DNA from 2 places in the Gudongella ferriphila genome. Region 2 is predicted to be linked to the other one. Evidence: a T-box and tRNA genes for the amino acid it is inferred to sense, from the RefSeq annotation. Region 2 holds a T-box; the other holds one or more tRNA genes.
The links. A T-box is a leader RNA that pairs with one kind of tRNA and senses whether it is charged. The one in region 2 lies ahead of serS (serine--tRNA ligase), so its partner is inferred to be a tRNA-Ser.
Positions count from the first base shown of each region.

Region 1: it encodes a tRNA-Ser, which carries the amino acid that the T-box ahead of serS (serine--tRNA ligase) is inferred to sense. The anticodon was not compared.

Region 1 covers NZ_JBJXRK010000025.1:15,999-31,584, forward strand. The annotation lists gene ACKVDP_RS11010 (ABC transporter substrate-binding protein) at 1-385, shown strand, start outside; gene ACKVDP_RS11015 (ABC transporter permease) at 504-1,490, shown strand; gene ACKVDP_RS11020 (ABC transporter permease) at 1,506-3,281, shown strand; gene ACKVDP_RS11025 (ABC transporter ATP-binding protein) at 3,289-4,509, shown strand; gene ACKVDP_RS11030 (ABC transporter ATP-binding protein) at 4,502-5,506, shown strand; gene ACKVDP_RS11035 (hypothetical protein) at 5,521-5,781, shown strand; gene ACKVDP_RS13830 (cation transporter) at 5,951-6,199, shown strand; partial or broken gene ACKVDP_RS13835 (cation transporter) at 6,215-6,346, shown strand; gene ACKVDP_RS11040 (copper-translocating P-type ATPase) at 6,503-8,317, shown strand; gene ACKVDP_RS11045 (heavy-metal-associated domain-containing protein) at 8,334-8,540, shown strand; gene ACKVDP_RS11050 (metal-sensing transcriptional repressor) at 8,553-8,822, shown strand; gene ACKVDP_RS11055 (DnaJ C-terminal domain-containing protein) at 8,982-9,929, shown strand; gene clpB (ATP-dependent chaperone ClpB) at 9,944-12,517, shown strand; gene ACKVDP_RS11065 (hypothetical protein) at 12,608-13,198, opposite strand; RNA gene ffs (signal recognition particle sRNA large type) at 13,387-13,653, opposite strand; tRNA gene ACKVDP_RS11075 (tRNA-Ser) at 13,667-13,758, opposite strand; gene ACKVDP_RS11080 (SelT/SelW/SelH family protein) at 13,877-14,116, shown strand; gene dnaX (DNA polymerase III subunit gamma/tau) at 14,218-15,586, shown strand, end outside.
Region 2 covers NZ_JBJXRK010000014.1:33,493-49,078, reverse strand. The annotation lists gene ACKVDP_RS08855 (TRAP transporter fused permease subunit) at 1-1,457, opposite strand, end outside; gene ACKVDP_RS08850 (DUF1850 domain-containing protein) at 1,454-2,011, opposite strand; gene ACKVDP_RS08845 (TAXI family TRAP transporter solute-binding subunit) at 1,992-2,999, opposite strand; gene serS (serine--tRNA ligase) at 3,199-4,473, opposite strand; T-box leader at 4,521-4,688, opposite strand; gene murI (glutamate racemase) at 4,733-5,533, opposite strand; gene ACKVDP_RS08830 (PTS transporter subunit IIC) at 5,549-6,568, opposite strand; gene ACKVDP_RS08825 (ATP-binding protein) at 6,588-7,568, opposite strand; gene ACKVDP_RS08820 (DnaD domain protein) at 7,561-8,649, opposite strand; gene ACKVDP_RS08815 (GNAT family N-acetyltransferase) at 8,646-9,263, opposite strand; gene dnaB (replicative DNA helicase) at 9,412-10,758, opposite strand; gene rplI (50S ribosomal protein L9) at 10,771-11,217, opposite strand; gene ACKVDP_RS08800 (DHH family phosphoesterase) at 11,214-13,208, opposite strand; gene ACKVDP_RS08795 (DUF2232 domain-containing protein) at 13,219-14,184, opposite strand; gene rpsR (30S ribosomal protein S18) at 14,324-14,548, opposite strand; gene ACKVDP_RS08785 (single-stranded DNA-binding protein) at 14,566-14,997, opposite strand; gene rpsF (30S ribosomal protein S6) at 15,017-15,301, opposite strand; gene phoU (phosphate signaling complex protein PhoU) at 15,529-15,586, shown strand, end outside.

The DNA.
Region 1 (15,586 bases), on a different contig from region 2:
ACTTTGGGATACACTGGATGCCAATACACATGAAATGTGGACTGCAGCATGGGGATCCACAATCGATCCAGATATGTATCAGGTTTACCACAGCTCAAATGGAAAGGGTCTTGGTGGAACAGACAGCAACAACTACAATATAGCAGATCCGGATTTGGACAAGGCAATTCTTGATGCCAGAAAGAGTGCCGACCAGGAATACAGAAAAGGAATATACAAGCAGGCTCTTGATATAGTCCTTGACTGGGGAGTTGAAATACCAACATATCAGAGACAGAATCTTGTTATCTTCAGTCCTGAGAGAATAAACATGGATACTGTAACCCCTGATATTACAACCTACTGGGTGTGGATGAACGATCTGGAAACACTAGAGATGAAATAGCAAGTAAGATACTTTCAAAAGCCCGCTATTGTGCGGGCTTTTGGATTTTAACTAAGGATTCATGCTGGTATTAGTATCTAGACGTTATTAAAAGAATATACTAAAAGAGGGATACTCAATGCGAAAATACATACTTAAGAGACTATTGATTTCTGTTGTCCTTTTGTTTTTTGTTTCACTTATAATCTACACCCTGATGAGAAGCATACCCACATCCTATGTTGAGTCCCAGGCAAGGATTCTTTCCTCAAGACCTGGGTCAAAATCCTACAGTGAGTGGTTGGCACAATTGAACCAGGCATATGGTCTGGATATTGGAATAATTCCGGGGTTTTTCAAATGGCTTTCTAACGCAATCAGAGGAAACTTTGGGGATTCCTGGGCCTTTAGCGTGCCCGTAACCCAGAAATTTTCAGAGGTCATCTGGGACTCCTTCATTCTTGGATCGATCGCATTTGTGCTGCAGGTGATGATTTCAATACCATTGGGAATTTTGGCCGCAAGGAAGCAATATAGCAAGACGGATTATGCCGTCACAGTGGTTGCTCTTCTTGGCATTTCATTGCCCACCTTCTTTTTTGCAACAGTGCTCAAGCTTATATTCTCAGTAGGGCTGGGATGGTTTGACCTGTATGGAAAGGTGGGACGAAACTACATGCAGTTGGATCCAATGGGTCAATTTCTGGATGTGGCTTCCCACTTTGTACTTCCAATAATGACCCTGACAATCATAGGAATAGGAAGCCTTATGAGATACACCAGAACAAACATGCTGGAGGTCCTGAATTCAGACTTCATAAGGACGGCAAGGGCAAAGGGTCTATCTGAAAAGAGGGTTATAAACTTCCACGCCTTTAGGAACACCCTGATACCAATAGTTACAATTCTTGGGGGATCCCTGCCAGGTCTTTTCGCAGGAGCCCTGATAACTGAAACCCTTTTCCAAATTCCTGGTATAGGCTACACAGGCTATCTGGCAATGGTTAGTGGGGACATTCCATTCACCATGTTCTACATGGTGTTTCTGGCGGTCCTAACCCTTTTGGGAACCCTTATAGCAGATATTCTTTATGCAGTTGTAGACCCAAGGGTCAGAATTAGTTGATGGAGGTGATGTGACATGACAGATAGCAGCAATGAGTTGACTAAGAAAAAAGAGGAGCTTAAAGATAAGGGCCACATCAGCAGCTCCAGGGAACTTGGGGATGAGCAGAGGGTAAGGGTCCTTTCACCGGGGATGCTTGTTGTAAAAAGGTTTATCAGGAACAGGCTTGCAATAATAGGTCTTGTAATAATATCATTCATGTTCTTGTTTTCATTTCTTGGGGGTATTTTAAGTCCGTATGATGAGACTCAGGTTTTCAAGCATATTGGGACCATGTCAAAGGAATACGCAAGCGTAACCCACAATGAGGTGTATAGGTTCACTGGAGTACAGGATTCAAACTACACCGGTGCTGCCCATTCACAGTTTGTTCTGGCAAGAAATGCCGGAAGGGATTCTTTTTCACATGGTGAAGATGAGTACTACATTTCAGAGGAGGCCAATGACCTGTATAGGGTGTTTACATCCATACCAATTGCAACAATTCTTAATTTTCGTGGGGTGATGTCTGTTAATCCAATGGAGGGGGAATCCATTCCCCCTGAGCTTGAAGCAACAGCTAAATTGACACTTGACAACAGAGAAGCTCAATTCCTTCTTGAGGGAGAAGTGTACACCATAAGACAAAGTGGACGGGAGTACATACTGGGTAGGACAGAGCCTGTTGCTGTGGAGTCAAAGTATATAATTGATCCTGCAGAGGCAGATGCAGATATAGACTATGAATTCGCTTATGAGTCTGAAATAGCCTTTAGAGCTGGAAATGTCGATTCCTTTGAAGCTGGAGGAATCAAATATCAGATTGAGAGGGAAGAAAATCTGGGGGTCATATATAGGGAAGACGGTGGAAATATGGAGGAATATGCAATAATTTCAAGGCTTTCAATTCAGCCAATTTCTCAGGACGTGTTTCTGACTGTGGATTTCAAGAAAGCCTTGAGCAATGCAATTGAAAACAGGGAAAGGTCCTTCCTGTTTCCTGATCTCCAAGGAAATGAGAAAGAGTATGAGCTATCAAGACTTAATAATGTTTATACAGTAAAGACAGAAACGGAAACACACCTGATATCCATACATGAACAACCCTCATGGGAGCATTGGCTGGGAACGGACAAGCATGGAATGGATGTCCTTACAAGACTGATGTATGGAGGAAGAATCTCCCTTACAATAGGCTTTATTGTAGTCCTACTGGAGTCCATTCTTGGAATCATCATGGGAGGTCTAGCCGGGTATTTCGGGAAATGGGTTGACATGTTAATAATGCGTATAGTTGACGTGTTCAACTGCATACCCTTCCTCCCGCTTCTGATCATACTTGGAGCGGTGATGGACCAGCTTGAGGTTGCACCTCAGCTTAGAATATACTTTCTGATGCTAATACTTGGTCTAATGAGCTGGCCAGGTATAGCAAGAATGGTAAGGGGACAGATTCTCTCCCTTAGGGAGCAGGAGTTCATGCTGGCAGCTGAAGCAACTGGAATTTCCGTTTCCAGAAGAATTTTCAAGCACCTGATACCAAATGTCATTCCTCAGCTTATAGTGTTTGCAACAATGGGACTTGGCAGTGTAATACTTTATGAATCAACCCTGAGCTTCCTGGGTCTAGGTGTAAAATTCCCTCTTGCATCATGGGGAAACATAATAAGCGGTGTATCCACAGCCTATGAGATGACCAACTTCTGGTTTGTCTGGATACCGGCCGGGATGCTGATTCTCCTTACTGTATTGGGCTTTAACTTTGTCGGCGATGGACTCAGGGATGCATTTGACCCCAAGATGAAACGGTAGGTGAGACATGGACAAGAACAAGGGATTTTTTGATAGATTCAAAAGCATAGGAAGAGGATTAGGTAAATATAACGGCAAAAACATACCTAAGAGTGTCAATTACCTGTCTGCCAAGGAGCTTAGGATTATTTCAAAGGAAAACAGAAAAATCACCGAGGAGCTTGAACTCAAAAGAAATAGGGTTGGAGTTTCCGAGTCTGAGTATCGGACAACAATGAAGAATCCTGACAATATACTTGAAATAGAAAACCTCCACACCTACTTCTTTACAGACATTGGAGTTGTAAAGGCGGTTGATGGAGTTTCCTTCAATGTTCCCAAGGGAAAGACGGTTGGTGTTGTAGGTGAGTCAGGATGTGGGAAATCAGTGACTTCACTATCAATAATGCATCTTGTGCAAAGACCTCAGGGTCAGATTGTGGAGGGTGAAATAAGATTTGACTCAGGGGATATGATCTATGACATTGCAAAGACTCCCACTGACAGAATGCAAAAGCTTAGGGGAAACCAGATTTCCATGATATTTCAGGAGCCCATGACAAGCCTTAACCCGGTTTTCAAGGTGGGTATGCAGATTGATGAGGTAATTGAGCTCCACAATAGCCACATGACAAAGGATCAGGTTAGACAACGGACATTAGAGATGATAGAGATGGTTGGCATAGCAGATTCGGGAGGAGTATATGAAATGTATCCCCATGAGCTGTCGGGAGGGATGAGACAGAGGGCGATGATAGCCATGGCACTTGCATGCAGTCCCAAACTGATAATTGCCGATGAACCCACAACAGCCCTGGATGTAACAATACAGGCCCAGATCATGGACCTTTTAAGGACCTTGAAGGACCAAATAAACAGCAGCATCATGCTTATCACCCATGACCTTGGTGTAATTGCTGAAATGGCAGATTATGTGGTTGTAATGTACGCAGGAAGGGTTGTAGAGCAGGGAAGTGCAAGGGATATATTCTACAATCCACTTCATCCTTATACTGTTGGTCTCATGGCCTCAAAGCCAGGAAAGGACAAGAAGGTTGAAAGGCTTTACAGCATCCCGGGTTCGGTGCCAAATCCCATAGACATGCCAAATTACTGCTATTTCAAGGATAGGTGTGACAGAGCATTTGAAGCCTGCGAAGGAGAGTATCCTCCGACATTTTCAATAAGCGAAACACATAGGGTAGCCTGCTACCACTACGCAAACGGAGGAGGTGGGATCCGTGACTGAAGCCGGATTGGCAGCAAGAATGCCATTTGAAAGCAGAGATGATATAATCCAGGTTAGGGACCTTAAAAAATACTATCCCATATCAGGAGGCCTGCTATCAAGGGTTAAGGGATATGTAAAGGCTGTTGACGATGTCAGCTTTAACATCAGAAAAGGATCGACCATGGGACTTGTAGGTGAGTCAGGCTGCGGAAAGACCACTATCGGGAAGACCATCCTGAGGCTGACCGACAAAACAGAGGGCTCGGTTAAATTTGACGGAATTGAGATTCACGACCTTAACAAGCAGGACCTCAGGGCCCTTAGACCAAGGATACAGATAATATTCCAGGACCCTTACTCCAGCCTTTCACCCAGAATGCCTGTTGGAGAGATAATTGGGGAGGCTGTAAGGGAAAGAAAATTGGTGCCCCCTGAAGAATTTGACGATTATATAACAAAGATAATGGAAGATTGTGGTCTTCAGGAATACCACAAGGACAGGTATCCCCACGAATTTTCTGGAGGTCAGAGACAGAGGATCTGTATTGCAAGGGCACTTGCCCTTAACCCGGATTTCATTGTTTGCGACGAACCTGTGTCGGCACTGGATGTATCAATACAGGCACAGATCATAAATCTTTTGAAGGACCTTCAGGAAAAGTACAACCTTACATATCTTTTTATCTCCCATGACCTTTCAGTTGTAGAGCACATATCAGATACTGTTGGGGTAATGTATTTGGGAAACCTTGTGGAGTACTCCAAGAAGGAGACTGTTTTCAGCAATCCATTGCATCCATACACAAAAGCCCTTTTTAGTGCCATACCTGTGCAGGATCCGGATGCAAAAGGAGAGAGGATAATACTTGAGGGAAGCATTCCATCCCCTTCAAATCCACCTTCGGGCTGCAAGTTTCACACAAGGTGCAGCTACTGCATGGATGTGTGCAGGGAGATCATGCCAGAGATGAAGATGGTGGAGGAAGGTCATGAGGTAGCCTGTCACCTTTACTAAAGGAGAAGATTAAAATGAACGGGAAAAATGATTTTAATGATGACCAAAGAGTTGTTGCACCCATGAATATAGAAGGTGCCCCCTGGTTTGTAAGGAGCAGGGATGAAAGCAAGAAGGATACAGGAATATTCATGGGTGAAATGGAAGACCTTAAGGGGAAGGACCTCTTCAGACTGATGAGCTATGCTGTTTTTGCAGGACTTTCAGTTGCAATGGTATTCATAGTCGCATATTTTCTGTTCATAATGTTTGCACTAAATGTTTGGTTTAAATGAAACCAAAATTATATTTGTGAAGAGCCAAGGACGCTTCCATCATCTGGAGGTGTCTTTTTCGTAGGAAGTGGGGTTAGCCACTATTTTGGTTTGACAATTGTCAGTATGCATGCTATCATTTACTTACACACAGACCCCCGGGGAGGGGGTGTAAAGAAAGGATGATACCATGGCAAACAAAAGGCTAACGGTGGATGTTGTGGGAATGACCTGTGCCGCATGCTCGGCAAGGATTGAAAAGTCTCTGTCAAAGCTTGAGGGAATTGACAAGGCCAATGTAAACCTATCCACCAACAAGGCTACAGTAAGTTACGATGACGAAAAACTCCACAAGGGTGATATAGTAAAGACCATTGAGAAGGCGGGATATCAGGTTCCGCCTGAGAAACGAACACTTCTGGTAGAAGGAATGACATGAAGTTCCTGTTCAGCAAGGGTGGAGAAAGCCCTAAACAAACTGGAAGGAGTCACTTCAGCAAATGTTAATCTGTCAACCAACAAGGCGGTTGTGGAGTTCCCATCCGGCATCTTGGAGGATTCACAGATTATTGCAGCCATAGAGAAGGCTGGCTACAAGGCTGAAATTGAAAGGGATGCATCCTCTGACAGGGAGAAGGAACTGAGGGAAAAGGAAATCAAATCCCTGAAGAGGTCCTTTATAATCTCTGCCATATTAACCTTGCCCCTATTCTCGGCCATGTTCTTTCATATGGCAGGTCAGATGAATATCCTGACAAACGGATATTTTCAGTGGGCACTGGCAACGCCTGTACAGTTCCTTATTGGTGCCAGGTTCTACAAGGGGGCCTACAAGTCCCTAAGGGGTGGAGGAGCAAATATGGATGTTCTTATTGCAATGGGAACCTCCGCAGCATACTTCTACAGTGTATACAACATATTCGCAGGAGTTCATGAGTACTACTTTGAGGCATCTGCAGTAATAATTACCCTGATCCTTCTAGGAAAGACCTTTGAGGCGGTCGCAAAGGGCAAGACCTCCGAAGCGATCAAGAAGCTTATGGGTCTTCAGCCCAAGACGGCAAGGGTTCTCAAGGATGGTGAAGAGAAGGAGATCCCCATTGAGAATCTGCAGATCGGGGATGTAATAATCGTCAAGCCAGGAGAGAGGGTACCGGTTGACGGTGTTATAGTTCAAGGAAGCTCATCCCTTGATGAATCAATGATCACAGGTGAAAGCATACCTGTTGACAAGGGAGAGGGAGACCAGGTGGTAGGTGCCACAATAAACAAGTTTGGATCCTTCAGGTTTGAGGCACAAAAAATCGGAAAGGACACTGTGCTGTCACAGATTATAAAGCTAGTTGAGGACGCGCAGGGCTCCAAGGCTCCTGTTCAAAGACTTGCAGACAAGATATCCGGGATATTTGTACCTGTTGTCATAGTGATTGCCTTGATCACCTTCCTGGCCTTCAACTTTATTGACAGTTTCAATACAGGACTGATAAATGCGGTGGCAATACTTGTAATAGCATGTCCCTGCGCCTTGGGACTTGCCACTCCAACCGCCATCATGGTTGGTACCGGAAAGGGAGCGGAAAACGGAATCCTGATAAAGTCAGGAGAGCATCTTGAAAGAGCCCATAAGATGGATTCAATAATATTCGACAAGACTGGAACAATAACAAAAGGAAAGCCTGATGTAACAGATATAGCAAGCTTTGGCGAAGACCGGGATGAGATCTTAAGGATAGCGGCTTCAGTGGAGAAGACCTCGGAGCATCCCCTTGGAGAGGCAATTGTAAAGAAGGCTGAAGAAGAGGGATTGGCCTTAAGTGAAGCTGACAGCTTCTCTGCTGTTCCAGGAAAGGGCTTGAAGGCAATCTTTGAAGGTAAGGATGTTCTAATCGGAAACAGGAAGCTGATGCTTGAGAACCATATTGATATTTCAGATAAGGAAAAGGATATTGAGAAGCTTGAAAGGGAAGGAAAGACAGCAATGCTCCTTTCGGTTGCCGGGAAGCTTGCAGGGATAATAGCTGTTGCTGACGGAATCAAGGAAACCTCCCATGCAGCAATCAAGGAGCTTCAGAGCATGGGCCTAAAGGTGTTCATGATAACTGGGGACAACGAAAGGACAGCAAGGGCAATAGGGGCCCAGGTTGGAATAGATAATATTCTCGCGGATGTTCTTCCCGAGGACAAGGCTACTGAGGTGGAGAAACTTAAGTCCCAAGGGATGCATGTGGGGATGGTTGGAGATGGAATAAACGATGCTCCGGCACTTGCAGCGGCAGATGTGGGATTTGCAATTGGAACTGGTACGGATGTGGCCATGGAGGCAGCAGACATAACCCTTATGAGAGGAGATCTTGGGGGTATTGTGACCGCCATGAGACTGAGTCACAAAACCATGAAGACCATAAAGCAGAACCTTTTCTGGGCCTTCTTCTACAATACCCTTGGAATACCATTTGCGGCCCTTGGATTCCTTAATCCCATGGTTGCTGGAGCTGCAATGGCATTCAGTTCAGTATCAGTTGTATCAAACTCGTTAAGACTAAGAAATTTCAAATAAATAGGAGGAGATAATAATGAAAAAAACAATGATGGTGGAAGGCATGAGCTGTGGACATTGTGAAATGGCAGTAAAGAACTCTTTGAAGGAAGTTGAGGGAGTTCAGGAGGTGCAGGTTGACCTGGCAACAGGTAAGGTGGAAGTTCAGGGAGATAACCTGTTGGACAAGCTTCTGATGGAGGCGGTTGACGAAGCAGGCTACTCGGTAAAAGAGATTGGATAGGAGGAAGCCAAGGTGAACCAGGGGAAGGAAACAGCACTTAAAAAGCTTAGAACCGTTAGGGGACAGGTAGATGGAATAATCAGGATGATAGAAGAGGACAGGTATTGCGTTGACATTTCAACTCAGATACTTTCCATAATCGGTCTCTTGAAAAAGGCCAACATAGATGTACTGAACGGTCACATCAGAACCTGTGTGGCGGATGCCATCCTGGAAGGTGAGGAGCAGGGAGAGGAAAAGATAGACGAGATAATCAACATAATTGATAAGTATATTAAGTAAATCAAGCCCTGCCGGGGAAAGCAATTCCGGCAGGGTTAATTTTTTTGTGTTGACAGGGTATAATAATATTGTAATTCTTACAGAAATTTAATATAATATAATCAACAAAGGTCAAAGAAGGTCAAATAAATATTGAACCATTGGGATGGAGATGATTTTATGGAATATAAGGATTATTATAAGATACTGGAAGTGGACAAATCCGCAAACCAGGATGACATAAAGAAGTCATTTAGAAAGCTTGCAAAAAAGTACCACCCGGATTTGCATCCAAATGACGATAAGGCACAGGAGAAGTTTAAGGAGGTCAATGAAGCCTACGAGGTTCTTGGGGATGAGCAGAAAAGGAAGCAGTACGACCAGTTTGGACAATATGGCTTCTCCAACGGTCAGCAGTTTGACCCTTCACAATTTGGATTCGGTAATTTTGGAGGAGGAAGCCAGTACACCTACACATCTGGAGAAGGAGCTGATTTCTCGGACTTCTTCAATCTGATTTTCGGAGGAGCAGGTGGTAGGGGAGGCTTTGATATGGGTGACATTTTCGGTACAAGAGCAGGAAGGTCAGCCGGTGGGTCCAGAAGACCACAAAGACAATCCTATGAATCTGAGCTTACAATTTCCCTGGAGGATGCCTATAATGGGGTAGCAAGAGATGTCTCATTGAACTTTGGAGGAACCACAAAGAAGATCACCGTAAAGGTTCCCAAGGGAATAACCCCAGGAAAGAAAATCAAGGTCAAGGGAGATAAGTGGGGAATCGACGGGGACATACTATTTAAGATAAATGTAAGTGAAAGCAGGGACATGAGGCTTGAAGGACTTAATATAATTAAAAAAGTTCCGGTTTTGCCATGGGAGGCTGCTCTTGGGGAAAAGGTTGTCGTCCAAACCCTCAGTGGAAAAATCAAGGTGGATATTCCTGAAGGCACAACAGGTGGAACCAGAATGAGGCTTCCCGGCAAGGGATTTGTCGACCTTAAGAACAACAAGGGAGATCTCTATCTTGAAATAACAATCGTGAACCCACCGGAGTTAAAAGAAGAAGAGAAGAGGCTTTACAGAAAGCTTAAGGAAAGCATAGATTACAATCCAAGAAAACAGTAACAGGAGGAATTAAGATGGATATGAACAAATTCACTCAGAAGAGCATCGAGGCTGTTCAGGAGTCCCAAAACATTGCCGTAAGGTTGGGAAATCCGGAGCTGTCTGAGCTTCACATGCATGCGGCACTCATAAAAAGCAGGGATGGTCTTGTGCCCAGGGTACTGTCCCTTATGGGGATAGATTCAGATGAGATCAGAAGTGCTGTGGACAGAAAGCTTGAGAAGCTTCCCAAGCAGTCAGGAGGTAGTATACACCCTGGGAGATCATACTCAAAGATCCTTATGGATGCTGAAGAGGAGGCAAAAATCTTCAAGGATGAATACGTTGGGGTTGAGCACCTTTACCTGGCAATATTGTCTTCCAAGGGCACCCACTCAGGAGATGTCTTCAGGGAGTATGGAATAACAAGGGATGCTTTCCTTCAATCTCTTATGAAGGTCAGGGGAAGTCAGACAATTACATCAGACAATCCCGAGGAGACCTACGAGGCCCTTGAAAGATTTGGACGGGACCTTGTGGAGGAAGCGAGAAGAGGCAGGATGGATCCTGTAATAGGAAGGGACTCGGAGGTCAGAAATGTAATAAGGATTCTATCCAGAAGAACAAAGAACAATCCGGTACTCATAGGTGATCCTGGAGTTGGTAAGACGGCTATAGTTGAAGGTCTGGCCCAAAGAATAGTAAACGGAGATGTGCCAGAGGGACTTAAGGACAAGACAATATTCGCCCTTGACATGGGAGCTCTGGTTGCTGGAGCCAAGTACAGGGGGGAATTCGAGGAGAGGCTGAAGGCTGTGCTTTCGGAGATACAGAAGTCTGATGGCAGGATACTGCTTTTCATTGATGAGCTCCACAATATAGTTGGAGCCGGTAGGGCTGAAGGGTCAATGGATGCAGGGAACCTTCTAAAGCCAATGCTTGCAAGGGGAGAGCTGCACACAATTGGTGCAACCACCCTTGATGAATACAGGAAATATATAGAAAAGGACGCTGCACTGGAAAGGAGATTCCAGAAGGTGCTTGTAACTGAGCCTACAGTCGAGGACACCATTTCAATACTCAGGGGTCTTAAGGAAAAGTATGAGATCCACCATGGAATAAGGATATCAGATGGTGCTGTTATAGCAGCAGCAACCCTATCCGACAGGTACATCTCAGACAGATTCCTTCCTGACAAGGCCATTGACCTGATGGACGAGGCATCAGCAATGATAAGGACCGAAATTGACTCAATGCCCGTGGAGATAGACGAGGTCAGAAGGAGGGTGTTGCAGCTGGAAATCGAGAGGGAAGCCTTGAAGAAGGAAACCGATGATGCCTCCCGAGCCAGACTGGAAAAGCTTGAAAGGGAGCTTGGAGAGCTCAAGAGTGAGTTTGATCTTCTTAAGGCACAGTGGGAAGAGGAGAAGAAGGAAATATCAGCTGAGAAGGAAATCAAGGAGGAAATTGACAGGGTCAAACGAGAAATTGAAGAGGCTGAAAGAAGCTACAATCTTGAGAAGCTTTCACAGCTGAAATATGGAGCCCTTGTTGAACTGGAAAGAAAGCTCAAGGAGGCTCAGGACAAGGAGCATACAGAGGAAAGGCTTCTCAAGGAGGAGGTCACTGAGGAGGAGATTGCAGAGGTGGTGGCAAAATGGACTGGAATTCCAACAACAAAGCTGCTGGCAACAGAAAGGGAGAAGCTGCTTGGATTGGGAGAAATCCTTCACAGGAGGGTGATAGGTCAGGATGAGGCGGTGGATTCAGTTGTGGACGCTGTACTTCGTGCCAGAGCCGGACTTAAGGACATAAACAGACCTGTGGGGAGCTTCATATTCCTGGGACCAACCGGTGTTGGCAAGACAGAGCTATCGAAGGCCTTGACTGAGACCCTATTTGATGATGAAAAGAATATTATCAGGATTGATATGAGTGAGTATATGGAGAAGCACTCCGTGGCAAGGCTTGTAGGTGCCCCTCCAGGATATGTGGGCTATGACGAGGGAGGCCAGCTGACAGAAGCCGTCAGAAGGAAGCCCTATTCTGTAATTCTCTTTGATGAGATTGAAAAGGCACATCCTGACGTGTTCAACATCCTGCTTCAGGTACTGGATGATGGTCGCCTTACGGACAATCAGGGAAGGACTGTGGATTTCAAAAATACCGTAATAATCATGACATCTAACATAGGGTCCGACTATCTTCTGGAAGGTCTCGGAGAGGATGGTACAATTCAGGAAACCACAAGAGAGAGGGTCATGAGTCAGATGAGGATGACCTTCAGACCTGAATTCCTGAATCGTATTGATGAAATTGTCCTCTTTAAACCCCTTCAGAGAATGGAGATATTCAAGATCATCGACCTTCAGATAACTGAAATCGAAAAGAGGCTTAAGGATAGAAGCATCAACATCACTGTTACGGAAGAGGCAAAGGAGAACATCCTTGAAAGATCCTATTCCATACAGTATGGTGCAAGACCGGTCAAAAGATTCCTCCAGAAGGAGATTGAAACCGGCATATCAAGAATGATCATAAAAGGAGAATTGAAGGATGGGGACACAGTTAAGATTCATGCTGTGGACGGAGAATTGTTGATAGGCTAAATCTGACAAGGATGTTATAGAAGGTCAGAAGGTGGATTGTTCCTTATGGGAAAATCCACCTTCCTTTTGTGTTGTTTGATCTATGTGAAATCATGCAATTTGGGGAGCGAGTTTTTGCTTTTTCAGCTTTATTGTTTCAATTTCCTCGTGCACGTCCAACCAGTTTGTAACCCTTGTAATTCCAGGAATAAGAGGCTTCCTGTTGTAGCTGCAGTCCATAAGAAGCACCTGGAAACCTGAAAGGGCCAATTCGACAGCATTTTCATACCTGTCCTCAACAAAGATGTCACAATCCAGCTCCTTTGCCTTATCAACCTTGTAGTGGGAACCCAGCATATGAAGGTCCATCTCAGGCATACCGTGCCTTCTCAACCACTGGACTGTAGTATCTCTTGTGACTGGCTCCCTTGCAGTAACATAGGATATGTTATGCTGCATGAAGAGCTTCCAAAGTACAAGTTCTGCATATTTTCTGGGCTTTGCATTCCCATGGAGCTCCTGCCAGTGAAGTCTGTAAAACTCCTGATAGTCTTCCCGAGACACATCAAGTACATGATGTATATCATATTCCTTAACCTGATATGGTTGGATGCTGGAGTTGAAATATCTGTTTGCAGCATCCAGCCAGTAGTATGCTTCAGTAATTGTTCCATCAATATCGATACATAGATTTAAACTCATTTGACCACCTCAATCTTTTATTATGGTTACATTCTACAGCAGGAATATAAAGTCCATATAAAGGGGCCGTTATGCTTTGGTTAAATTTAAGCTTTTGAGCTTGCTTCAGTTAGGGTCAAAGTATAAAAGTATAACTGAATATGAAAAAGCAACCCTGGATAATCTCCAGAGTTGCTCTTCTTATGTAGCCGTGCACCCAGCTTTGTCAATCCTGCTCCGAGCGTTACCCGAACAGTTAACTCGGGCCAGGCTGACCCACGGCACACGAAAAGTTTCACTTATCGCTGCTTCCTTCCGGACCTGACGAGGTTCATGAGTTTCCGTTGCGTGGGACCCAACCGTCAACGCCACTTTTTCGAGGCAGACCTCACAGCAGAGAAGCCTAAGCCGGGAATTCAATCCTGCTGTAGCGGATTGCAGGTAACAGGGCACCGCTACCTCCCCATCTAGCACGGCAAAATGTTCTAATGGCGGAGAGAGAGGGATTCGAACCCTCGAGACGAGTAAACGCCTACACGATTTCCAGTCGTGCGCCTTCGACCAGACTCAGCCATCTCTCCTTGGTTTCCATAGACTTATATTATAGACCATAACTTACGGAATGTCAACCAGGTTGAGGTTTAGATAAAATGTTTCCGGGTAAACTTATGAATAAGGAAAAGTTAAGGAGGAGATACCATGAAGAACAAGATATCAATTGAATATTGTACTTCCTGAGGCTATTTGGGAAGAGCAGTTGCTCTAACGGAAAGCATCCTGAATTTACACAAGAACCAGGTTTCAGAGCTTACAATCATTCCATCCGGTGGTGGCGTATTTGAAATCAAGGTAAATGGAAAGCTTTTGTTTTCAAAGGCAGAGCTGGGTAGGTTCCCTGAAGAGGGAGAGGCGGAAAGTCTTGTAAAGGAAGCTATTTAATGGGGGTCCGGAAGGGCCCTTTTGCTTTTCTTAGTGTAAACAGGAAGCTTTTTTGATATAATGGGTCGTAGTAAGATTTCATAACAAGTAAGGGTGATTCCATGTATCAGGCATTATACAGACAATACAGACCTAAAACCTTCGACGAGATATTAGGTCAAACACATATAACCACAATTTTAAAGAATCAGATCAAGAAGGAAAACATAGGGCATGCCTATCTTTTTTCGGGAACAAGGGGAACTGGAAAGACCTCAGCAGCAAAGGTTTTCGCAAGGGCTGTAAATTGTCTTGACCCCCAGGAAGGGAATCCATGTAACCAATGCGCAATCTGTAAGGGAATCCTTGACGAAAGCCTTATGGATGTAATCGAGATGGACGCAGCCAGCAACAGGAAAATCGAGGATATACGTGAGCTTAAGGAAAAGGTGATCTACCCTCCATCCAAGGCAAGGTACAAGGTCTACATAATAGATGAGGTTCATATGCTTACAAATGAAGCATTCAATGCCCTGTTAAAGACCCTGGAGGAGCCACCCAAGCATCTTTTGTTCCTTCTAGCCACAACTGAGCCGGAGAGATTGCCTCAGACAATACTCTCAAGATGCCAGCGATTTGATTTCAAGAGACTTTCATCAAATGACATGATAGGTGGAATGAAAAGCATAACAGACAAGCTTGGTATAAATGTTGAGGACAAGGTTCTCCAGCTTATTGCCAAAAATTCCGATGGAGCAATGAGGGATGCCTTGAGTCTTCTGGACCAGTGCATAGCATTTGAAGGTGATTCAGTATCCTATGATGATGCCATAAATATTCTGGGAATCGCCAATGTGGATCTCCTTTTTGACCTTGTGGAGGCAGTAAGGGGTGAAAGCACTGAGAAATCACTTCTTATGGTGGACCATATGATACAGGAAGGCAAGGACATCCCACAGTTCCTGAAGGATATGATTCATCACTACAGAAATCTGGTTATAGCAAAGACCTCAAAAAATCCTGAGGCACTAATTGAGTGGGGAGAGGTTGAGCAGTACAGGGAACAAGCCTCAAATATGGACCTACATTACCTGATGTCCAGCCTACAGGAATTGACATCTGCAGAAAGCTCAATGAAATGGTCAATGCAGCCCAGGATAATACTTGAGATGGCTGTCATAAAGCTTTCCAATATAAAAAGGGAGCTTTCCCTTGAGGAAAGGGTAAGAAGGCTTGAGGAAGGTATGGTCACAGTACCGGAGAAGAAAATCCAGGCTCCTGCAAAGGCAGCTCCAAAGCCAGAGTCTAAAAATCAACAAGAGAAGACTATGAGGAAGGATGAGAAAATACCCGAGGTGAAAAGTGAGCCTGTGGTTGAACAGAAAGCAGCCGCACCAACGGGTGAGCTCACTCTGGAAAAGATCAAAAGCTCCTGGCCTAAGGTCATGCAGATTATAAAATCAAGAAAAATAAACATATATGCCCTGGTGA
Region 2 (15,586 bases):
GCGATTCTAAGTCCAAGCCCTGTAAGTGTTACAACCCCAACTATCATACCTGCAGTGGCGCAGGCACAGGCAACTCCAACTGAACCCTTGGCTCCTGCTTCTAGTGCTCCTAGAAAATCCTTGAAGGTAAAGGAACCGTCTCTTCTTATTAATGTTGCTATAACCGCTACGACCATACTGATTATTATTGCCTTGAAGGCGGCTAGAGTAGGTGTGTTTCCTGCTATGAGGAAGTACACAACACTCACAAGTGGAATCAGAAGGAAGCCTCTACTAAGGAGTAGCTTGCTTACCTTGGGAAGCTTTTCCCTTGGTATTCCCTTAAGTCCCAGCTTGGATGCCTCAAGGTGAACCATTGTTCCAACTGCGAAGTAGTACAATACTGCAGGTATTGCTGCTGCTATTATTATCTGAAGATAGGATATTCCTGTAAACTCAGCCATTATAAATGCTGCAGCTCCCATTACAGGAGGCATTATCTGACCGCCAGTTGAAGCTGCTGCCTCGACTGCGCCGGCGAAGTAAGGCTTGTATCCTGTCTTTTTCATCAAAGGTATTGTAAATGCACCTGTTGTTACAGTGTTTGCAACTGAACTACCAGAAATTGATCCCATGAACCCACTGGCTACTACAGCTGTCATTGCAGGACCACTCTTAAGGTGTCCGGTCATTCCAAACGCCATGTCAATAAAGAATTTTCCAACGCCAGTCTTGTCCAGGAAGGCACCAAACAATATAAACAGGAATACAAAGGTCGCTGATACACCGGTAGGTATACCCATGATACCCTCAAGACCCATGTACATGTGTGAAACTATCCTGGTTAGTGAGAATCCTCTATGAGCAAGAATCCCAGGCATTTGCGGTCCGAAGTATGCATAGCTAAGGAACACAATTGCAACGATTGGGAGCTCTGGACCCACTACCCTTCTTGTTACCTCCAGGGTAAGAAGAATTGCAGCTATACCAAACACAAGGTCCAATGTGGTAGCGTTTCCACCCTTGAGAGCCATCTGCTCTGGGAATAGGAATATGTAGCCGAACACCACAATTGCGACCCCCATCAATAGAAAGTCCAATATTGCAGGTTTCTCCCTGCTTGACTTCTTTCCTGCGGGATAAAGGAATAATCCAATTATAAATGCAAAAATAATATGTAGCGATCTCTGTCTATAGGATAGCAATGTTCCAAAGCCTGCTGTATAAAGGTGGAATGTTGACATTGCTATTGCAATTACAGTGACAACCGTTGAAAGCGCACCCTTCATTTTTCTTAGCTTTGACGCTTCCTTATCGTAGGATTCCATCAACAGGTCTACATCAAGGTTTTCATCTTCATCAATAATATCTTCAATTCCCTCTGCTTCTTTTTCTGCAGTTGTCTGTTCATCCACAGATTCTTCATTCTTTGTTTCTTCTTCCAGATTTTCATTGTCTAGTTTTTTGTCGTCATTCATTTAAACCCCTCCTTTGCCAAATAAACTATGATTGGAGTCCTTTGGGTTTCAAATTTTACTCCTTCGGTAGGCTCCGAGAATTCAACGAAAAGGTATGTTCTTTCCCCTACCATAAGCTCGTGATTTGCCCTTACTGCTCCAGTTCTGTAAACGAGGTTTGTCATTTTTTGGTCAATGTTGTACAGTCTAAACCCATCCTCAACAATATCAAAGTCATAGGGACTAGTTGCTGGAAGTCCAGCACCGTAGGACTGAAAAACGGTTTCCTTAAGTACAATCTCTCCCTCTTCAATCTTATACATCTCCCATACAGGTGTCCGTTCAACGGAATGTATATACTTGATTGTGAAGGACTTGTCCTCCCTCGGCCACCATGAACTCAGATACTCTCCGCTTCTTGCATCAGACGCCCTTAGAACCTCAATGGGATAAAGCATCATGCCAATCGCCATTAGAGACACGACCACTGCCAAAATCCTCTTTAATAAGGGAAAGGTACTGATACTATCAGTACCTTTTCCATTGAATTCTTTCCTACTGGATGCCCTGCTCATCGTAGTACTTCTGAGCACCTGCATGAAGGTCTATTGGCATACCTGCCAATGCAGTTTCAAGCTTAATGTCATTTCCTCTTGCATGTGTATCGATGATAACCTGTCTTTGCTCGAACATGCTCTTAGTCATGTTGTAAACCAAGTCCTCGCTAAGATCCTCTGGTACTATAAGCATTGCCATTACTGCTGCCGATGTAACATCTCCGGTCATACCCTTGTAGCTGTCTCCAGGAATTGATACTTCGGTGTAGAATGGATATTTCTCTGCCAATGAAGCTATTTTTGCAGAGTCCATTGCAACTACTACGATATCCGCAGTTTGAGTTACCTCAGTTACAGCTGATGTTGGAAGTGCACCTGTTACGAATGCAGCGTCTACCTGCTTGTTCTTAAGCTGGTCAGCAGCTTCATTGAATGAAAGGTAGTCAGCTTTTCCAAGATCACTATAAGTCATTCCGTATTCTGCAAGAATCTGTCTAGCATTTACCTCAGTTCCTGATCCAGGAGCTCCAACTGCAACCTTCATTCCTGCAAGGTCCTCGATGCTTGTGATGCCTGAGTCAGCTGTAGCAATAACCTGAATAACCTCAGGGTAAAGCATTGCCATTCCTCTGATGTTTGTTATTGGCTCCTGACCATCAAAGGTCTCTGTTCCCGTGAATGCATAATAAGTAACATCATTCTGTACAAAAGCAAGTTCCGCTTCGCCTTGAGCAACAAGGTTAACGTTCTCAGCTGATGCTCCAGTTGACTGTGCATTTGCATTTACTCCAGGAATATTCTCGTTGAAGATTTTAGCAATTGCTCCACCAAGTGGATAGTAAGTACCGCCTGTTCCTCCAGTAGCTACAGATATAAACACGTTCTCTGCTGGAGCTTCTCCACCAGGCTCTTCTCCGGCTGGTTCCTCTGCTGCTGGTGAGCAACCTACCATAAGTGATAGAGTCAGTATAAATACCAACCATAATGATAATGTCTTTTTGTTCATACTCATCCCCCTTTTTGATTTTCATCTTTTCCAATTGTCCGATTCTGACTATTTGGACAACTTGTAAATACATTATAACTCAATTTCAAGTGATAATCCACTAAAATTTTGTCTAATCGTTCTTGAATCTGATGTTTATAACATTTACAGATTCAAAAAGTGGAATAGTCCGAAGATTTCATCTTCGGACCATATCATTCTATTTCTCAAGTTTTTCCATCCCGCCCATGTATTTTCTAAGGACTTCAGGAATGATTACAGATCCGTCTCCCTGCTGGAAGTTCTCCAGTATGGCTGCAAAGGTTCTTCCCACTGCAAGACCTGAACCGTTTAGTGTATGAAGATATTCAACCTTTCCGCTGTCCTCTCTTCTAAATCGAAGATTGGCTCTTCTGGACTGGAAGTCCTCGAAGTTGCTGCAGCTTGAAATTTCAACATACCTGTTGTAGCTAGGCATCCATACCTCCACATCATATGTCTTTGCTGAAGAGAATCCAAGGTCTCCTGTACTAAGCATTACAACCCTGTATGGGATTCCCAGCCTCTTAAGGACCTCTTCGGCATTGTTGGTTAGTGTCTCAAGCTCGTCATAGGACTTGTCCGGATGGGCAAACTTTACCATCTCCACCTTGTCAAACTGGTGGTTCCTGATGAGTCCCCTGGTGTCCCTCCCTGCTGAACCGGCCTCCTGCCTGAAGCATGGTGTGTAGGCTGTGTAGTATACAGGCAGCTGATCCTCAGTGAGTATTTCATCTCTCAGGAGATTTGTCAGGGGAACCTCAGCTGTTGGCACAAGGAAGAAGTCCTTGCTTGGCACGTGGAACATGTCCTCTTCAAACTTTGGCAGCTGGCCCGTTCCTATCATGCTGTCCCTGTTCACCATAAAGGGTGTGGACATTTCAGTGTAGCCGTGTTCACCTGTATGAAGGTCCAGCATAAAACTGATTATAGCCCTTTCAAGTCTAGCACCTGCACCCTTGAAAACGCTGAATCTTGCTCCCGATATCTTCGAGGCCCTTTCAAAGTCCAGAACATCTAGCTCTGTTCCAATGTCCCAGTGAGCCTTTGGCTCAAAATCAAACTCCCTTGGAGTTCCATCCTTTCTCACTTCAACATTGTCCTCATCGGATTCACCCTCAACCACACTGTGATGTGGGGTGTTTGGAATCTGAAGAAGCAGTGTCTTTAGCTCTTCATCGACATCCTTTACCTGACCGTCGAATTCCTTGACCTTCTCTGAAAGCTCCTTCATCTGGGCAAATATGGGCTCTACATCCTTGCCTTCCTTTTTAAGCTTTGGTATCTCCTTTGACACCTTGTTCTGCTCAGCCTTCATTTCCTCAACATGAACAAGGATCTCCCGTCTCTTCTCATCCAGCTCAAGCACCCTGTCGATTGGGAAATCTCCATGCCTTTTTGCCAGTGCTTCCTTGACCTCCTGTGCATCCATTCGTATTCTCTTAATATCCAACATACTATTCCTCCTCCTGTTCGTAATAAAAAAACCCCCGTCCCCATAATAGTAGGGACGAGAGTATACCCGCGTTGCCACCCTAGTTAACCGCATCAGCGGTTCACTCGAATTTTCTAGGCTCAGGGTCGGATTCTGCAATTCCATCTGACGGTTTTCACCAGCCACCGACTCTCTAAAAGACTTTCCTGCATACTATTTCCCTTCACTGCCCTATTTAATTAAAATCCATTATAGCATATCTGAGTTCAATGTCAATACTTTACTCAAGGTATGGTGGGATTTCCACCGTTTTTATCTCTCCAACATCTCTCATTTCAAGCTTGTTGAGGACCATTTGATAAATTTCAGGTGATCCGGATGTGAGCACCTGGAGAGATCCTTTCCCTTCCTTTTTAAGGATACCCTTCTCGTGAAGGATCATCCTCATTGCCTTGGCTTGCTGGAAGCCTGGATTTATGTAGTTTAGTGTTGGATCCAGCTCAAGGAATATATCCTCCACTATTGGGTAGTGGGTGCATGCCAGGACAATATTATAGAAATTGCCCATCTGGGATATGCTTTCCAGATGTCCTCCTATGGTGTCATATATCTCCCTGGATTTGTAATCCCCTCTATCCACAAGCTCAGCAAGCCTTGGACTTCTTTCAGAGGATATCTCATAGTCCTTTCTTCTTTCTCTTAATAGTTTTTCATAGGCCTTTGTCCTGATTGTAAAGTCAGTCCCAAGTATGACCATTTTGTCTATGCCCATATTCTCTATATGGTTCACCGTTGGGGTGATTATATCTACTATGGGAAAATCGAACTTATCCCTGAATCTATCTGCTATTGTTGAAATGGTATTGCAGGCTATGGCCACCATTTTCACATTTCTCTTCTCAAAATACTTTAACATTGCCATTGTAAGTGTAAAAATCTCATCCTCTTCACGATTTCCGTAGGGAACATTCTTGCTGTCTCCAAAATATATGATGTCCTCGTGAGGCAGGATCTTTTGGATCGATTTTACAACTGTAAGACCTCCTACACCTGAATCCAGTACTCCAATAGGTTTCTCCATTTAATTCCTCCTAAATTATAGTGACATGTCCCCTCTTTTTATGTACCCTCTTTTTCTCATCCATTCGGATACGGAAAAGGATATGAGTCCGGGGAATACAAAGTGCATCATCAAAATCATCAAGAAAACATATACACTTGCACCCATGGTCTCAATCATTGCAAACTGCCCGACAAGGCCGCTTGTACCCATACCGGCTCCAAGGGAATTGCTTCTCATTTCAAGCAGGTAGGTGGATACAGGTCCAAGTATCGCCGAAGCAACAATTGATGGTATCCAGATCAGGGGATTCCTTACGATATTTGGAATTTGGAGCATGGAGGTTCCAAGTCCCTGAGCTACCAGTCCACCCATCCCATTCTCCCTGTAGGATGCTATTGCAAAGCCAACCATGTTGGCTGCACAGCCTACTGTTGCTGCTCCCGCTGCAAGTCCTGAAAGATTTAGGGATATTGCAAGGGCTGCGGAACTGATGGGAAGGGTTAGTGTTATTCCCATGATCACTGACACTATTATTCCCATAGGTATTCTGTGCATTTCAGTAGCCTGATTGATAATAGCACCAATTCCATTCATAAATGCTGCTATGTATGGTGAAATGTAGCTTCCTACCAAGCCTCCCACTAGGATTGTTATCATCGGAACCAGAATGATGTCAAACTTGGTCCTTCCCGCCACAACCTTGGACAACTCGGCACCTGCAAGGGCAGCGACAAAGGCACCAACCGGCTCACCAATCGCAATCACTGCTGTCGCTCCATCGAAGGAAACGCTTCCTGCGCCTATGGCTCCAGCCACCGCTGATGCAAATATCCCCAGGGGAGGAGCTCCCACGCTGTATGCCACTCCCACTCCAATTGCCGGCCCCATCATCCTCTGGGCCACATTACCGAAATATACAAGGGATGGGATGTCCCCATATAATCCAATCTGCCTGATGATAAGTCCTATCAGCAGAGATGAAAACAGCCCTAAAGCCATCCCGTTAAGTGTCTTTACAATGTAGTCCTGTATACCTGTTGCTTTTCTTGCCATTATTCGACTCCTTTTAAATTTATTCCCATCTAAGATCCTTTCCGAAGAATCTTAAGGGTATGAATTTATCAAATATCCTTGAGAATACCCTGTCGGTATATATCTCGGATATTTCATTAGGTGTAAGGTTTGTTGATATTATGGTCTTTTTACCTGCAAGTAGCCTTGTGTTGACTATGTTGAATATCTCAGCATTTGTAAATGTATTTGAAATTTCCGTTCCAAGATCATCTATTATCAGAAGGTCCGCCTGGAAAAGCAGGTCGTACTCATAGTCTGATATCTCACGGCTTCCCTTCCCAAATCTTCTTTTCTCCAAAATATCCAGGATTGTGAAGGCAGTCTGGTAGATCACTATCTTGTTCTTGTCCAGCAGGGCTTTTGCAATGCAGCTGCACAGGAAGGTCTTTCCCAGTCCTGTTGTTCCGTAGAAAAGAAGGTTCTCGCCGTTGTTCTCTTCAAAGTTTCCTATAAAGCCTTCCGCATAGCTTAATATGTCCAGCATATTCTCCCTGGGGGTAAGCTCTTCCCCATCAAAGGTCTCCTGGCTGAACAGGTCTATGTTGAAGTTCTGGAAATTTTCCTTGTGCAGAATGTTTTCCAGGTTTGACATCTTGTAGGATCTGTTGATAAGAAGCTGCTTCATGCAATTACACCTTTTGGAATCATCAACATACCCTGTGTCCTTACAGATGTTGCATGTATACCTTGGCTCAAGATAGTCTGCAGAGATATTCCCCTCTGTCAGGACAAATGCCTTCTCCATCTTAAGGGCTTCGATCTTTTCCCTAGCCTCCCTGGCTGCCTTTTCCGAATCATCTGGCTTTAGAAGTACCTTCTTGGCCATTTTAAGCCCGGTGCTTCTGATCTCGTCATCCAGTTCCCTGACCCTTGGCAGCTTTCTGTAGACCTCCTGCTGCCTCATTCTCAAATCCTTCTCGGCATTGTCCCTTCTCTTTTCGTATATTAGTTGTATCTCCTTCAATACAGGATTATTCATCAGAACCACCGTTTCCCTTCATTCTGTGGGCTTCACGTTTTCTCTTCGCCATTTTCTCAAGATCCTCAGGTGAGTATTTTGCGCTTCGCTGCTCAAAATTGTGGAATCTTGTCTTGTGAGGTGTGGCTTTCTTTCCTGAAGTCTTGTAGGACTTTCTTTCGGGCTTATCCTCTGGCTTGTCAAGAACCTGAATATCCTCAACCTTCCTTACTCCCTTTCTATACCAGTCGCTTATCACTCCGTCAATGTAGTTGACCGTTGGATACTGGACCTTGTTAGCGGCCTCACAACCCTTAAGCACAAGCTCCATTGAATAACCATACTGGTCAAACCACTTATTTATAAGGTTCAGGTCTCCGTCAGTTACGCCCTTGTGCTCCAGGCCGATTGACTTCATAACCTTCTGGTACCTGAAATACTTCTGGTCAACCTTGTTGAAGTATTCCATAACCGCATCCATATTCGTCAGACCTTGATCGTACCAGTTTCTAATTATACCCTCAATATACTTAATGCTCCTTTTATTTTTCATCTCAGCCCCATAGCTGAAGGCTTTCTCTATCACATCCGGATTCATATTGTAATCCTGAACCCATGACAGAATCTGCTTTTTCTCCATTGGAGCTGTCTGTCTCCTCATCATGAAATCTATGTTGTTGAACATCTTGTTTATAATGGGAATCTGATTTGCCTCTATCAGGTCCTTCTGACTTGAGGCGCGAGGCTTATCTGCCTTTGGTGCATTTCCCTGACTCATAAGGTTGTTCTTTATGAAAAGCTGCTTCAGATTTAGAAATACTACCTTGTAATCTACCTCATCCGCTCCTTCTTTTCTGATTATCCCCTTGTTCTCCCAAAAGTCCCATGCTCTGAGAACATCCTCCATGGGAATATCCAAATGCTTTGAAATGGTCTTGTTTGTAACCTCGATTCTATTGTCCCTGTCATGGGCATATTTATAGCCCAGCAAATAGACCTTGACATAGGTTCCATTGGCCATGGGCATGTAGTCGTTCAGAAATATATTCTCTATGGGAGTATCCCCTAGATCCATATCCGTAGTTTCAATTATAAAACTCATCCGTCAATCATCCCCTCAAGCCCATTTAATCTCTCTTCATACCTCTTCCTGGTAAGCTTCATTTTGTAGATATAATTATATATCTTTTCATCTTTAAATACAAAACAAGATTTTGATGCCATTATATCAGGGTGTTCCTTGGAAACCCCCTCAACAGGGAACAGGTCCGTGTAGTATTGGGTCTGAATGAATCCCAGCTTTTCATAAACCCTGATGGCTCTCCTATTGAACTCAGCCACCTCAAGATAAAGGGTCCTCATTCTCATATCCTTGAAGTAGTGAGGCAGGAATGCCTGGAGGCTTTCAGTTCCATAGCCCATGTCAAGGTAATCCGGATCAAATACTATTCCCAGATATGCACTTCTCTTGATGAATCTCTTGTTTTTTATTCCCAGGTATCCCACAAGCCTTCCTTCCTGGTTGTGAACACCGTAATACTTGTTCCAGATGGTAAATGTCTTGTATCTGAACCATTTTTTTATTTCAGAATCATTTTCATATGGAAAGTTGTAATCATCCAAGAGCACCGTTTCATGCACTCCCCAGCTTCTCATGGATTTTGCATCCTCCAGGGTCAGGGGGGATAGGGTAACCCTTTTTCCTTTTATTATCATTATTCTCACATCTCCAAAAAAATAACCTCGAGGTCTCCCCTCGAAGTTATTTTACACCATAATCCTAAGTTTATCAAAGACTAGTTTATTTATACACGCAGCGTCAAAATGTGTCAATTTAGGGTTTGATCTGGCTCTCTTTAGACTCCTAGCCATTTCCTGGCTCCATGTATCTCTCCATATTGAGAAACTTTGTGTACTCATGCTTGAAGACAAGGTCAACCTGCCCAGTTGGACCATTTCTATGCTTTGCGATTATTACCTCGCCGATGTTCTTCTTTTCTGATTCCTGGTCGTAATAATCGTCCCTGTACAGGAACATTACCACGTCTGCATCCTGCTCAATTGCACCGGACTCCCTAAGGTCAGAAAGGATAGGTCTGTGGTCTGAACGCAGCTCCGGAGCACGAGAAAGCTGGGATAGAGCAAGTACGGGACACTCCATCTCCTTGGCTATAGCTTTCAATCCCCTTGATATGGCTGAAATCTCCTGCTGTCTGTTCTCAACTCGTCCATCAGCCTGCATTAGCTGAAGATAGTCTATGACTATAAGGTCCAGCCCCTTCTCCACCTTCAATCTACGGCACTTTGCCTTCATTTCCATAAGTGAGATCCCAGCGGTATCGTCGATGTAGATATCCATCTTGGACAAGGGGGCCATTGCATTGACAACCTTTATCCACTCATCATCCGACAGGTTCCCGCTTATTATCTTCTGAAGGTCCACATGGGCCGTTGCACTGATTATCCTCTGGACAAGCTGCTCCTTGGACATCTCCAGTGAAAATACTGCAACCTTGCCGTTTCCCTTTAGGGATGCATTTGTAGCTATGTTTATTCCAAGGGCAGTCTTTCCCATGGACGGTCTTGCAGCAAGTAGGACAAGGTCTGATTTCTGGAGGCCTGACAGCTTATGGTCAAGGTCTGAAAACCCGGTGGTGAGCCCTGTTAGCTCTCCCTTGTTGGCAGCCCTCTCCTCAATTTGGGCAAAGCTTGAAAGGAGGACCTCGCTTATTGGATGGAAGCCCTGCTTGTGGGCTCCCTGGGTAATGTCGAATATGTTCTTTTCAGCTCTTTCTATTATTGCATTTACGCTGTCCGAGTTGTCATAGGCAAGCCCCATGATTTCATTGCTGGAGCCAATCAATCTTCTGAGTATTGACTTCTCCTGTACAATATCGCAGTAATACTTTGTATTAGCTGTAGTTGCAACGCTTCCAGAGAGGTTAGCAAGGTAGGTCACCCCACCGATTCCCTCAAGGGAGCCACGTCTTTTAAGCTCCTCGGAAAGGGTTACAAGGTCAACGGGCTCGTTCCTGTTGTTCAGAACAAGAACCGCCTCATATATCTCCTTGTTTGCATCCTTGTAGAAGTCATCTGCCCTAAGATGCTCTATTGCGGTATTTATTGCCTCCTTGTCAAGAAGCATGGCTCCTATTACCGACTGTTCAGCCTCCATGCTGTGTGGAGGTATTCTTCCAATACCTGTTTCCATGTGATTCACCTCTTATTCTGCAGCCACATCCACCTTTAAGGTAGCGGATACATCTGGATATACCTTCACTTCAACCTCAGTGACACCGGTTGTCTTTATGTTGTCCTTCAATTCTATCTTTCTCTTGTCGATGTCAATCTTATGCTGCTTCATCAGGTTGGTTGAAATATCCTGTGAAGTTACTGAACCAAAAAGTCTTCCTTCAGTTCCACCCTTTGCCTTAATGCTTACTGTCAGGCTTTCGATTTTTTCCTTAAGCTCCAAGGCCTCCTTCATTTCCTGCTCCTTCTGGGCAGCTTCCTTGGCCTTTGACTCCTCCCATTTCCGCAGGTTGTCAGAAGTTGCTTCAATCGCAATATTTCTTGGGATAAGGTAGTTTCTTGAATAACCGTCCTTGGCAGTAACAAGGTCACCTGCCTTTCCCATTCCCTTAACATCCTTCAAAAGTATGACTTTCATCGTTTTTCACCTTCCTTTAAATATTTATCTATGATATCTATAAGGAGCTTTTCAGCCTCCTCCATTGATAGCTTTTCTATCTGGGCACCTGCACTGGTCAAGTGTCCTCCTCCTCCCAGCTTTTCAAGGATCAGTTGAACACTTATGTTTCCCAGGGATCGTCCTGATATGTGAATCTTGTTCTCCAGCTGACTCAATACAAATGACGCCTCCACGTCGTTGATGTTAAGGAGCTCGTTTGCAGCCTGTGCAGCTATGAGTATGGAGTCATCCATCTTCTTCTGAAGCCTTCCGATAGCAATTCTGTCGAATAGGATCCTAGAGGATTTTATAACCTCAGCCTTGTTTACAAAGGTGCTGAAGTCGTCCCTGAAGAGCTGCTTGACCACCGTGGTATCAGCCCCTGCCCTTTTCAGTACAGATGCTGCTTCAAATGTCCTGACCCCTGTCTGGAAGCTGAAGTTCTTAGTATCTACAGTTATTCCTGCAAGAAGTGCCTCCGCCTCAAATTTTGTGAGGTTGGTCTCCTCACCCATGTATGTCAGTACCTCAGTAACAAGCTCTGATGTGGAGGATGCATACGGCTCCAGGTAAGTCAGAACAGGATTGTTAATAAACTCAGCACCTCTTCTGTGATGGTCGATAACAACTACCTTTTCTGTGAGTTCCAGCAGCTCAGGAGCTTCTGTAAGGCTTGGCTTGTGGTTGTCCACAACAATTAAAAGAGATTTTTCATCCATGAGACCTGCGGCATCTTCTCCAGCGATAACCCTCTTAAACATTTCAGGACTATCATTTCTCATCCTTTCCATAAGGTTTCTTATTGATGGGTTCTCTCCATTAAGTACAAGATAGGCTTCCTTGTTCCGATTTTTTATGGCTCTCATAATTCCCACACTGGAACCAATGGAATCCATGTCGGGATTCTTGTGTCCCATTACAAATACTCGTTCGTTCTGGTCAATAAGCTGCCTCAAGGCATCTCCAATGACCCTTGCCTTTACCTTGTTCCTCTTTTCCATGGCCTTGGACTTGCCACCGTAGTAATCAAATGTGTTGCCTACGTTTATAACCGCCTGGTCCCCCCCTCTACCCAGGGCAATGTCTATTGCTGCGCTGGCGTTCTCGTAGGATTCAAGCAGGGTTTTCCCGGCTTGGCAGACCCCAATACTAAGGGTAATTGGAATTGTATTTCCCATATCCATATCCCTGATCTGGTCCAGAAGGTCAAACTTCTTACCCTTTAAGGACTCAAGGGCACCATGGTTAAGTACAACCATATACTTGTCGTTCTCATACTTTCTGACAATTCCTCCATACTGGCCAAAATAGCTGTTGATAAGCTGGTCGATCTCAGCAAGTACAATCGGTCTGTGAATATCTGGAGTCGAGTTCTTAACATCGTCATAGTTGTCAACATCAACAAGGGCTACAACCGTCTTTTCCCTCTTATGCTCCTTCTCAAGCACCACATGGTCTGTATCATCAACCCAATAGAGGACCGTTATGCTTCCTTTTCCAGAGGTCTTCCTATCCTCCAAAAAGTTCGGGTATACCTCAAAATACCTGTCCATATAGCTTATTGACATTGGTTCGTTTTCCTTCTTCTTCATCAGCTCCGAAAGATTGAAATCCGGTACAAGCTCACTGATGGACTTGTTCACTATTTCCTCTTCTCCCAAGAGGGTCAGAAATGGCGTATTGTACCAGGTGATCTTGCCATTGTCGTCAATGAATACCATGGGAAATGGCATGTTGAATAGTGCATGTTTTGCGGCTGAGTCAAAATCATGGGAAAGTCCCTCGATATATTTTGCGATTTCCTTGTTCTTTTCATCAATCTTCCTGTGATTGTAGTACACAAGATAAGCCAGGACCAACCCCATTACAAATGCAACTATTGGTTGAAACAGAGCCATTATTAGTACACTAAGGGCTATTACCAGCAGATACAGCTTAGTATCAGACCATGTAAATATTTTATATTTCATATTCTTCCTCCTACTGGGGTTTTCTTCTTAGCTTCCTGAAATCCAAGACTATATCCAAGCCGCCAACAAGAGAAACGGCGGTCAATACGGGAGAAAATGCTATGGCCATGAAAATTACCAAGCCTCTGGCGAAAGCATTCATTTTCCACTTTATCAGATAGAAGCTTGTTACTGCAAGTCCCTGAAGTATGAAAACAACTCCTACGAGGACAAGCAGATTCAGAAATATTGTGTCATAATATGTCCCATCCAAGCTTCTGCCAATGAAAACTCCTATAAACATTACAATTACTCCCAGTGCAAAATTATTGGGCACTGTAAACCTGTGAAGCCATGGCATCTGAAGTATTCCAATGCTAAGCTTCCTTAGTATCCACACAGTTAGAACATAGTTTGCATAGCTTACAAAAAGAGCCAGAAACATAAGAATGGAAGGTAGGATCAAAATGATATACCTGTAGGCATCCTCAAGCATCCTCCTTGCGCTGTCTATCTCATAGTTGCTAAGGCCCATGCCCTTGAGCATATCAACTTGGATGAACAGGGTCTCCCTAAAGGTGTTCTCCAATTGATTTATAATGCTCAATCCCGTCAGTGAATCAGCCAGGTAGAATACCATAAGGGTGCTTGTGAAAAAAACCAGTGATCCGGTCACAAGAACCTGCAAAGGTCTTCTTCTCCTTTTCATTCCGTATGCAAGAGCTATGGTCAACGGTCCAAACAGTATCAACAGGATAATTCCATTTATGAAATCTCCAGTTCCCAAACCTATTATCAAGGATGCAATGGTCATTACAACTGCTGCTGGGTTGACACCATTCTTGATTCCATATACCACCGCACCTACTGGGTACAATGCAAGTACCAGAGGTGTAAAATATATTGACAGCAGTCCAACCAATACAACAACTGCAGCTGCTCCTGCTCCCTCTATTACCGGTTGAACCCATTTATTGTCTTCTTTCAAAAGTCTCACCTCGTGTCTGCTCCTAGTGTCATTACATGTCATTTCCAAAGTATGCTTACCCTTGATTATATATTAATTTCAAAACAAATAAAAGCCTGGTTATGGTGTTTGTGTCTCAGTAAAGAAAAAAGAGAGGTTTCCCTCTCTCTTAGTCAGCGCTATATGGCAATAGTGCAACTTGTCTTGCTCTCTTAACTGCAATTGTAAGTTGTCTTTGATGCTTTGAGCAGTTTCCGGAAATTCTTCTTGGAAGAATCTTTCCTCTTTCAGTTATATACTTCTTAAGCTTGCTCACATCTTTATAGTCGATATGTGTTGATTTGTCTGCACAAAAGCTACACACTTTTTTTCTAGGCTTAAACCTTCTTTGCATCCTTTTCCCCTCCTTGATTAGAATGGAATATCATCATTGTCGGTAGGGTGGAATCCGTCGATATCGGAGAAGTCCGAGCCGGTTGAACCTGATGATTTCTGGTTGTTGTCTCCCCATTCAAGGAACTCAACGCTGCTTGCCACAACATCGGTTGTGTAAACTCTCTTTCCATCCTTATCATCATAGCTTCCAGTCTGAATCCTGCCGTTTATTCCAACCAATTTTCCCTTGTTTAGGAAGTTGGCTACGTTCTCTGCCTGCTTTCCCCATACGACAATTCTTATGAAATCAGCGGTAGGCTGATTTTTTGATTCCATCTCCATTTTCTTTTCCTTCGAAAGATTTTTGTCTACAGCCAACGTGAATGTTGACACTGGAGTTCCTGAATTTGGTATATATCTAAGTTCAGGGTCCCTTGTCAGTCTTCCGATTAGAACAACATTATTCAAAATACTCACCGTCCTTAGATTATTCTTCGTCTCTAGTGATCATGTGTCTCATAATGCCGTCTGAAATCTTGGCAATTCTGTCGAATTCGTTGACTACATCCGCTCCTGATTCAAAGTTGATCAGTACGTAGTATCCTTCAGCCAAATCATCGATCAGATATGCAAGCTTTCTCATTCCCCATTCATCTACAGTTGTTACTGTACCGCCTGCCTCGATTATCTTCTTGAATCTCTCAAGCAGTGCATTTCTTTTTTCTTCCTCAAGATTAGGGTAAAAGATTACCATTGCTTCATATTTTCTCATTTATTTCACCTCCCTATGGACTATCGGCCCTATTTTCATTAATAGGGCAAGGAACACTAAAGTAGTATAACACAACTTAGGCTGAATTTCAAATGATTTGTTGTATTTTCAGGTGAAAATTCCACCCTATATAAATAAATTTAACACAAACTTTACATATTGCAAGAGGTATCTTTACAGTTGGGTATTATAATTATACCAGAAAATACTAATAAAGGATGGTTTTTATGAGAAGCAGATTTGATCACGAACTTGATATGCTCAACGAGGAGCTAGTATCCATGG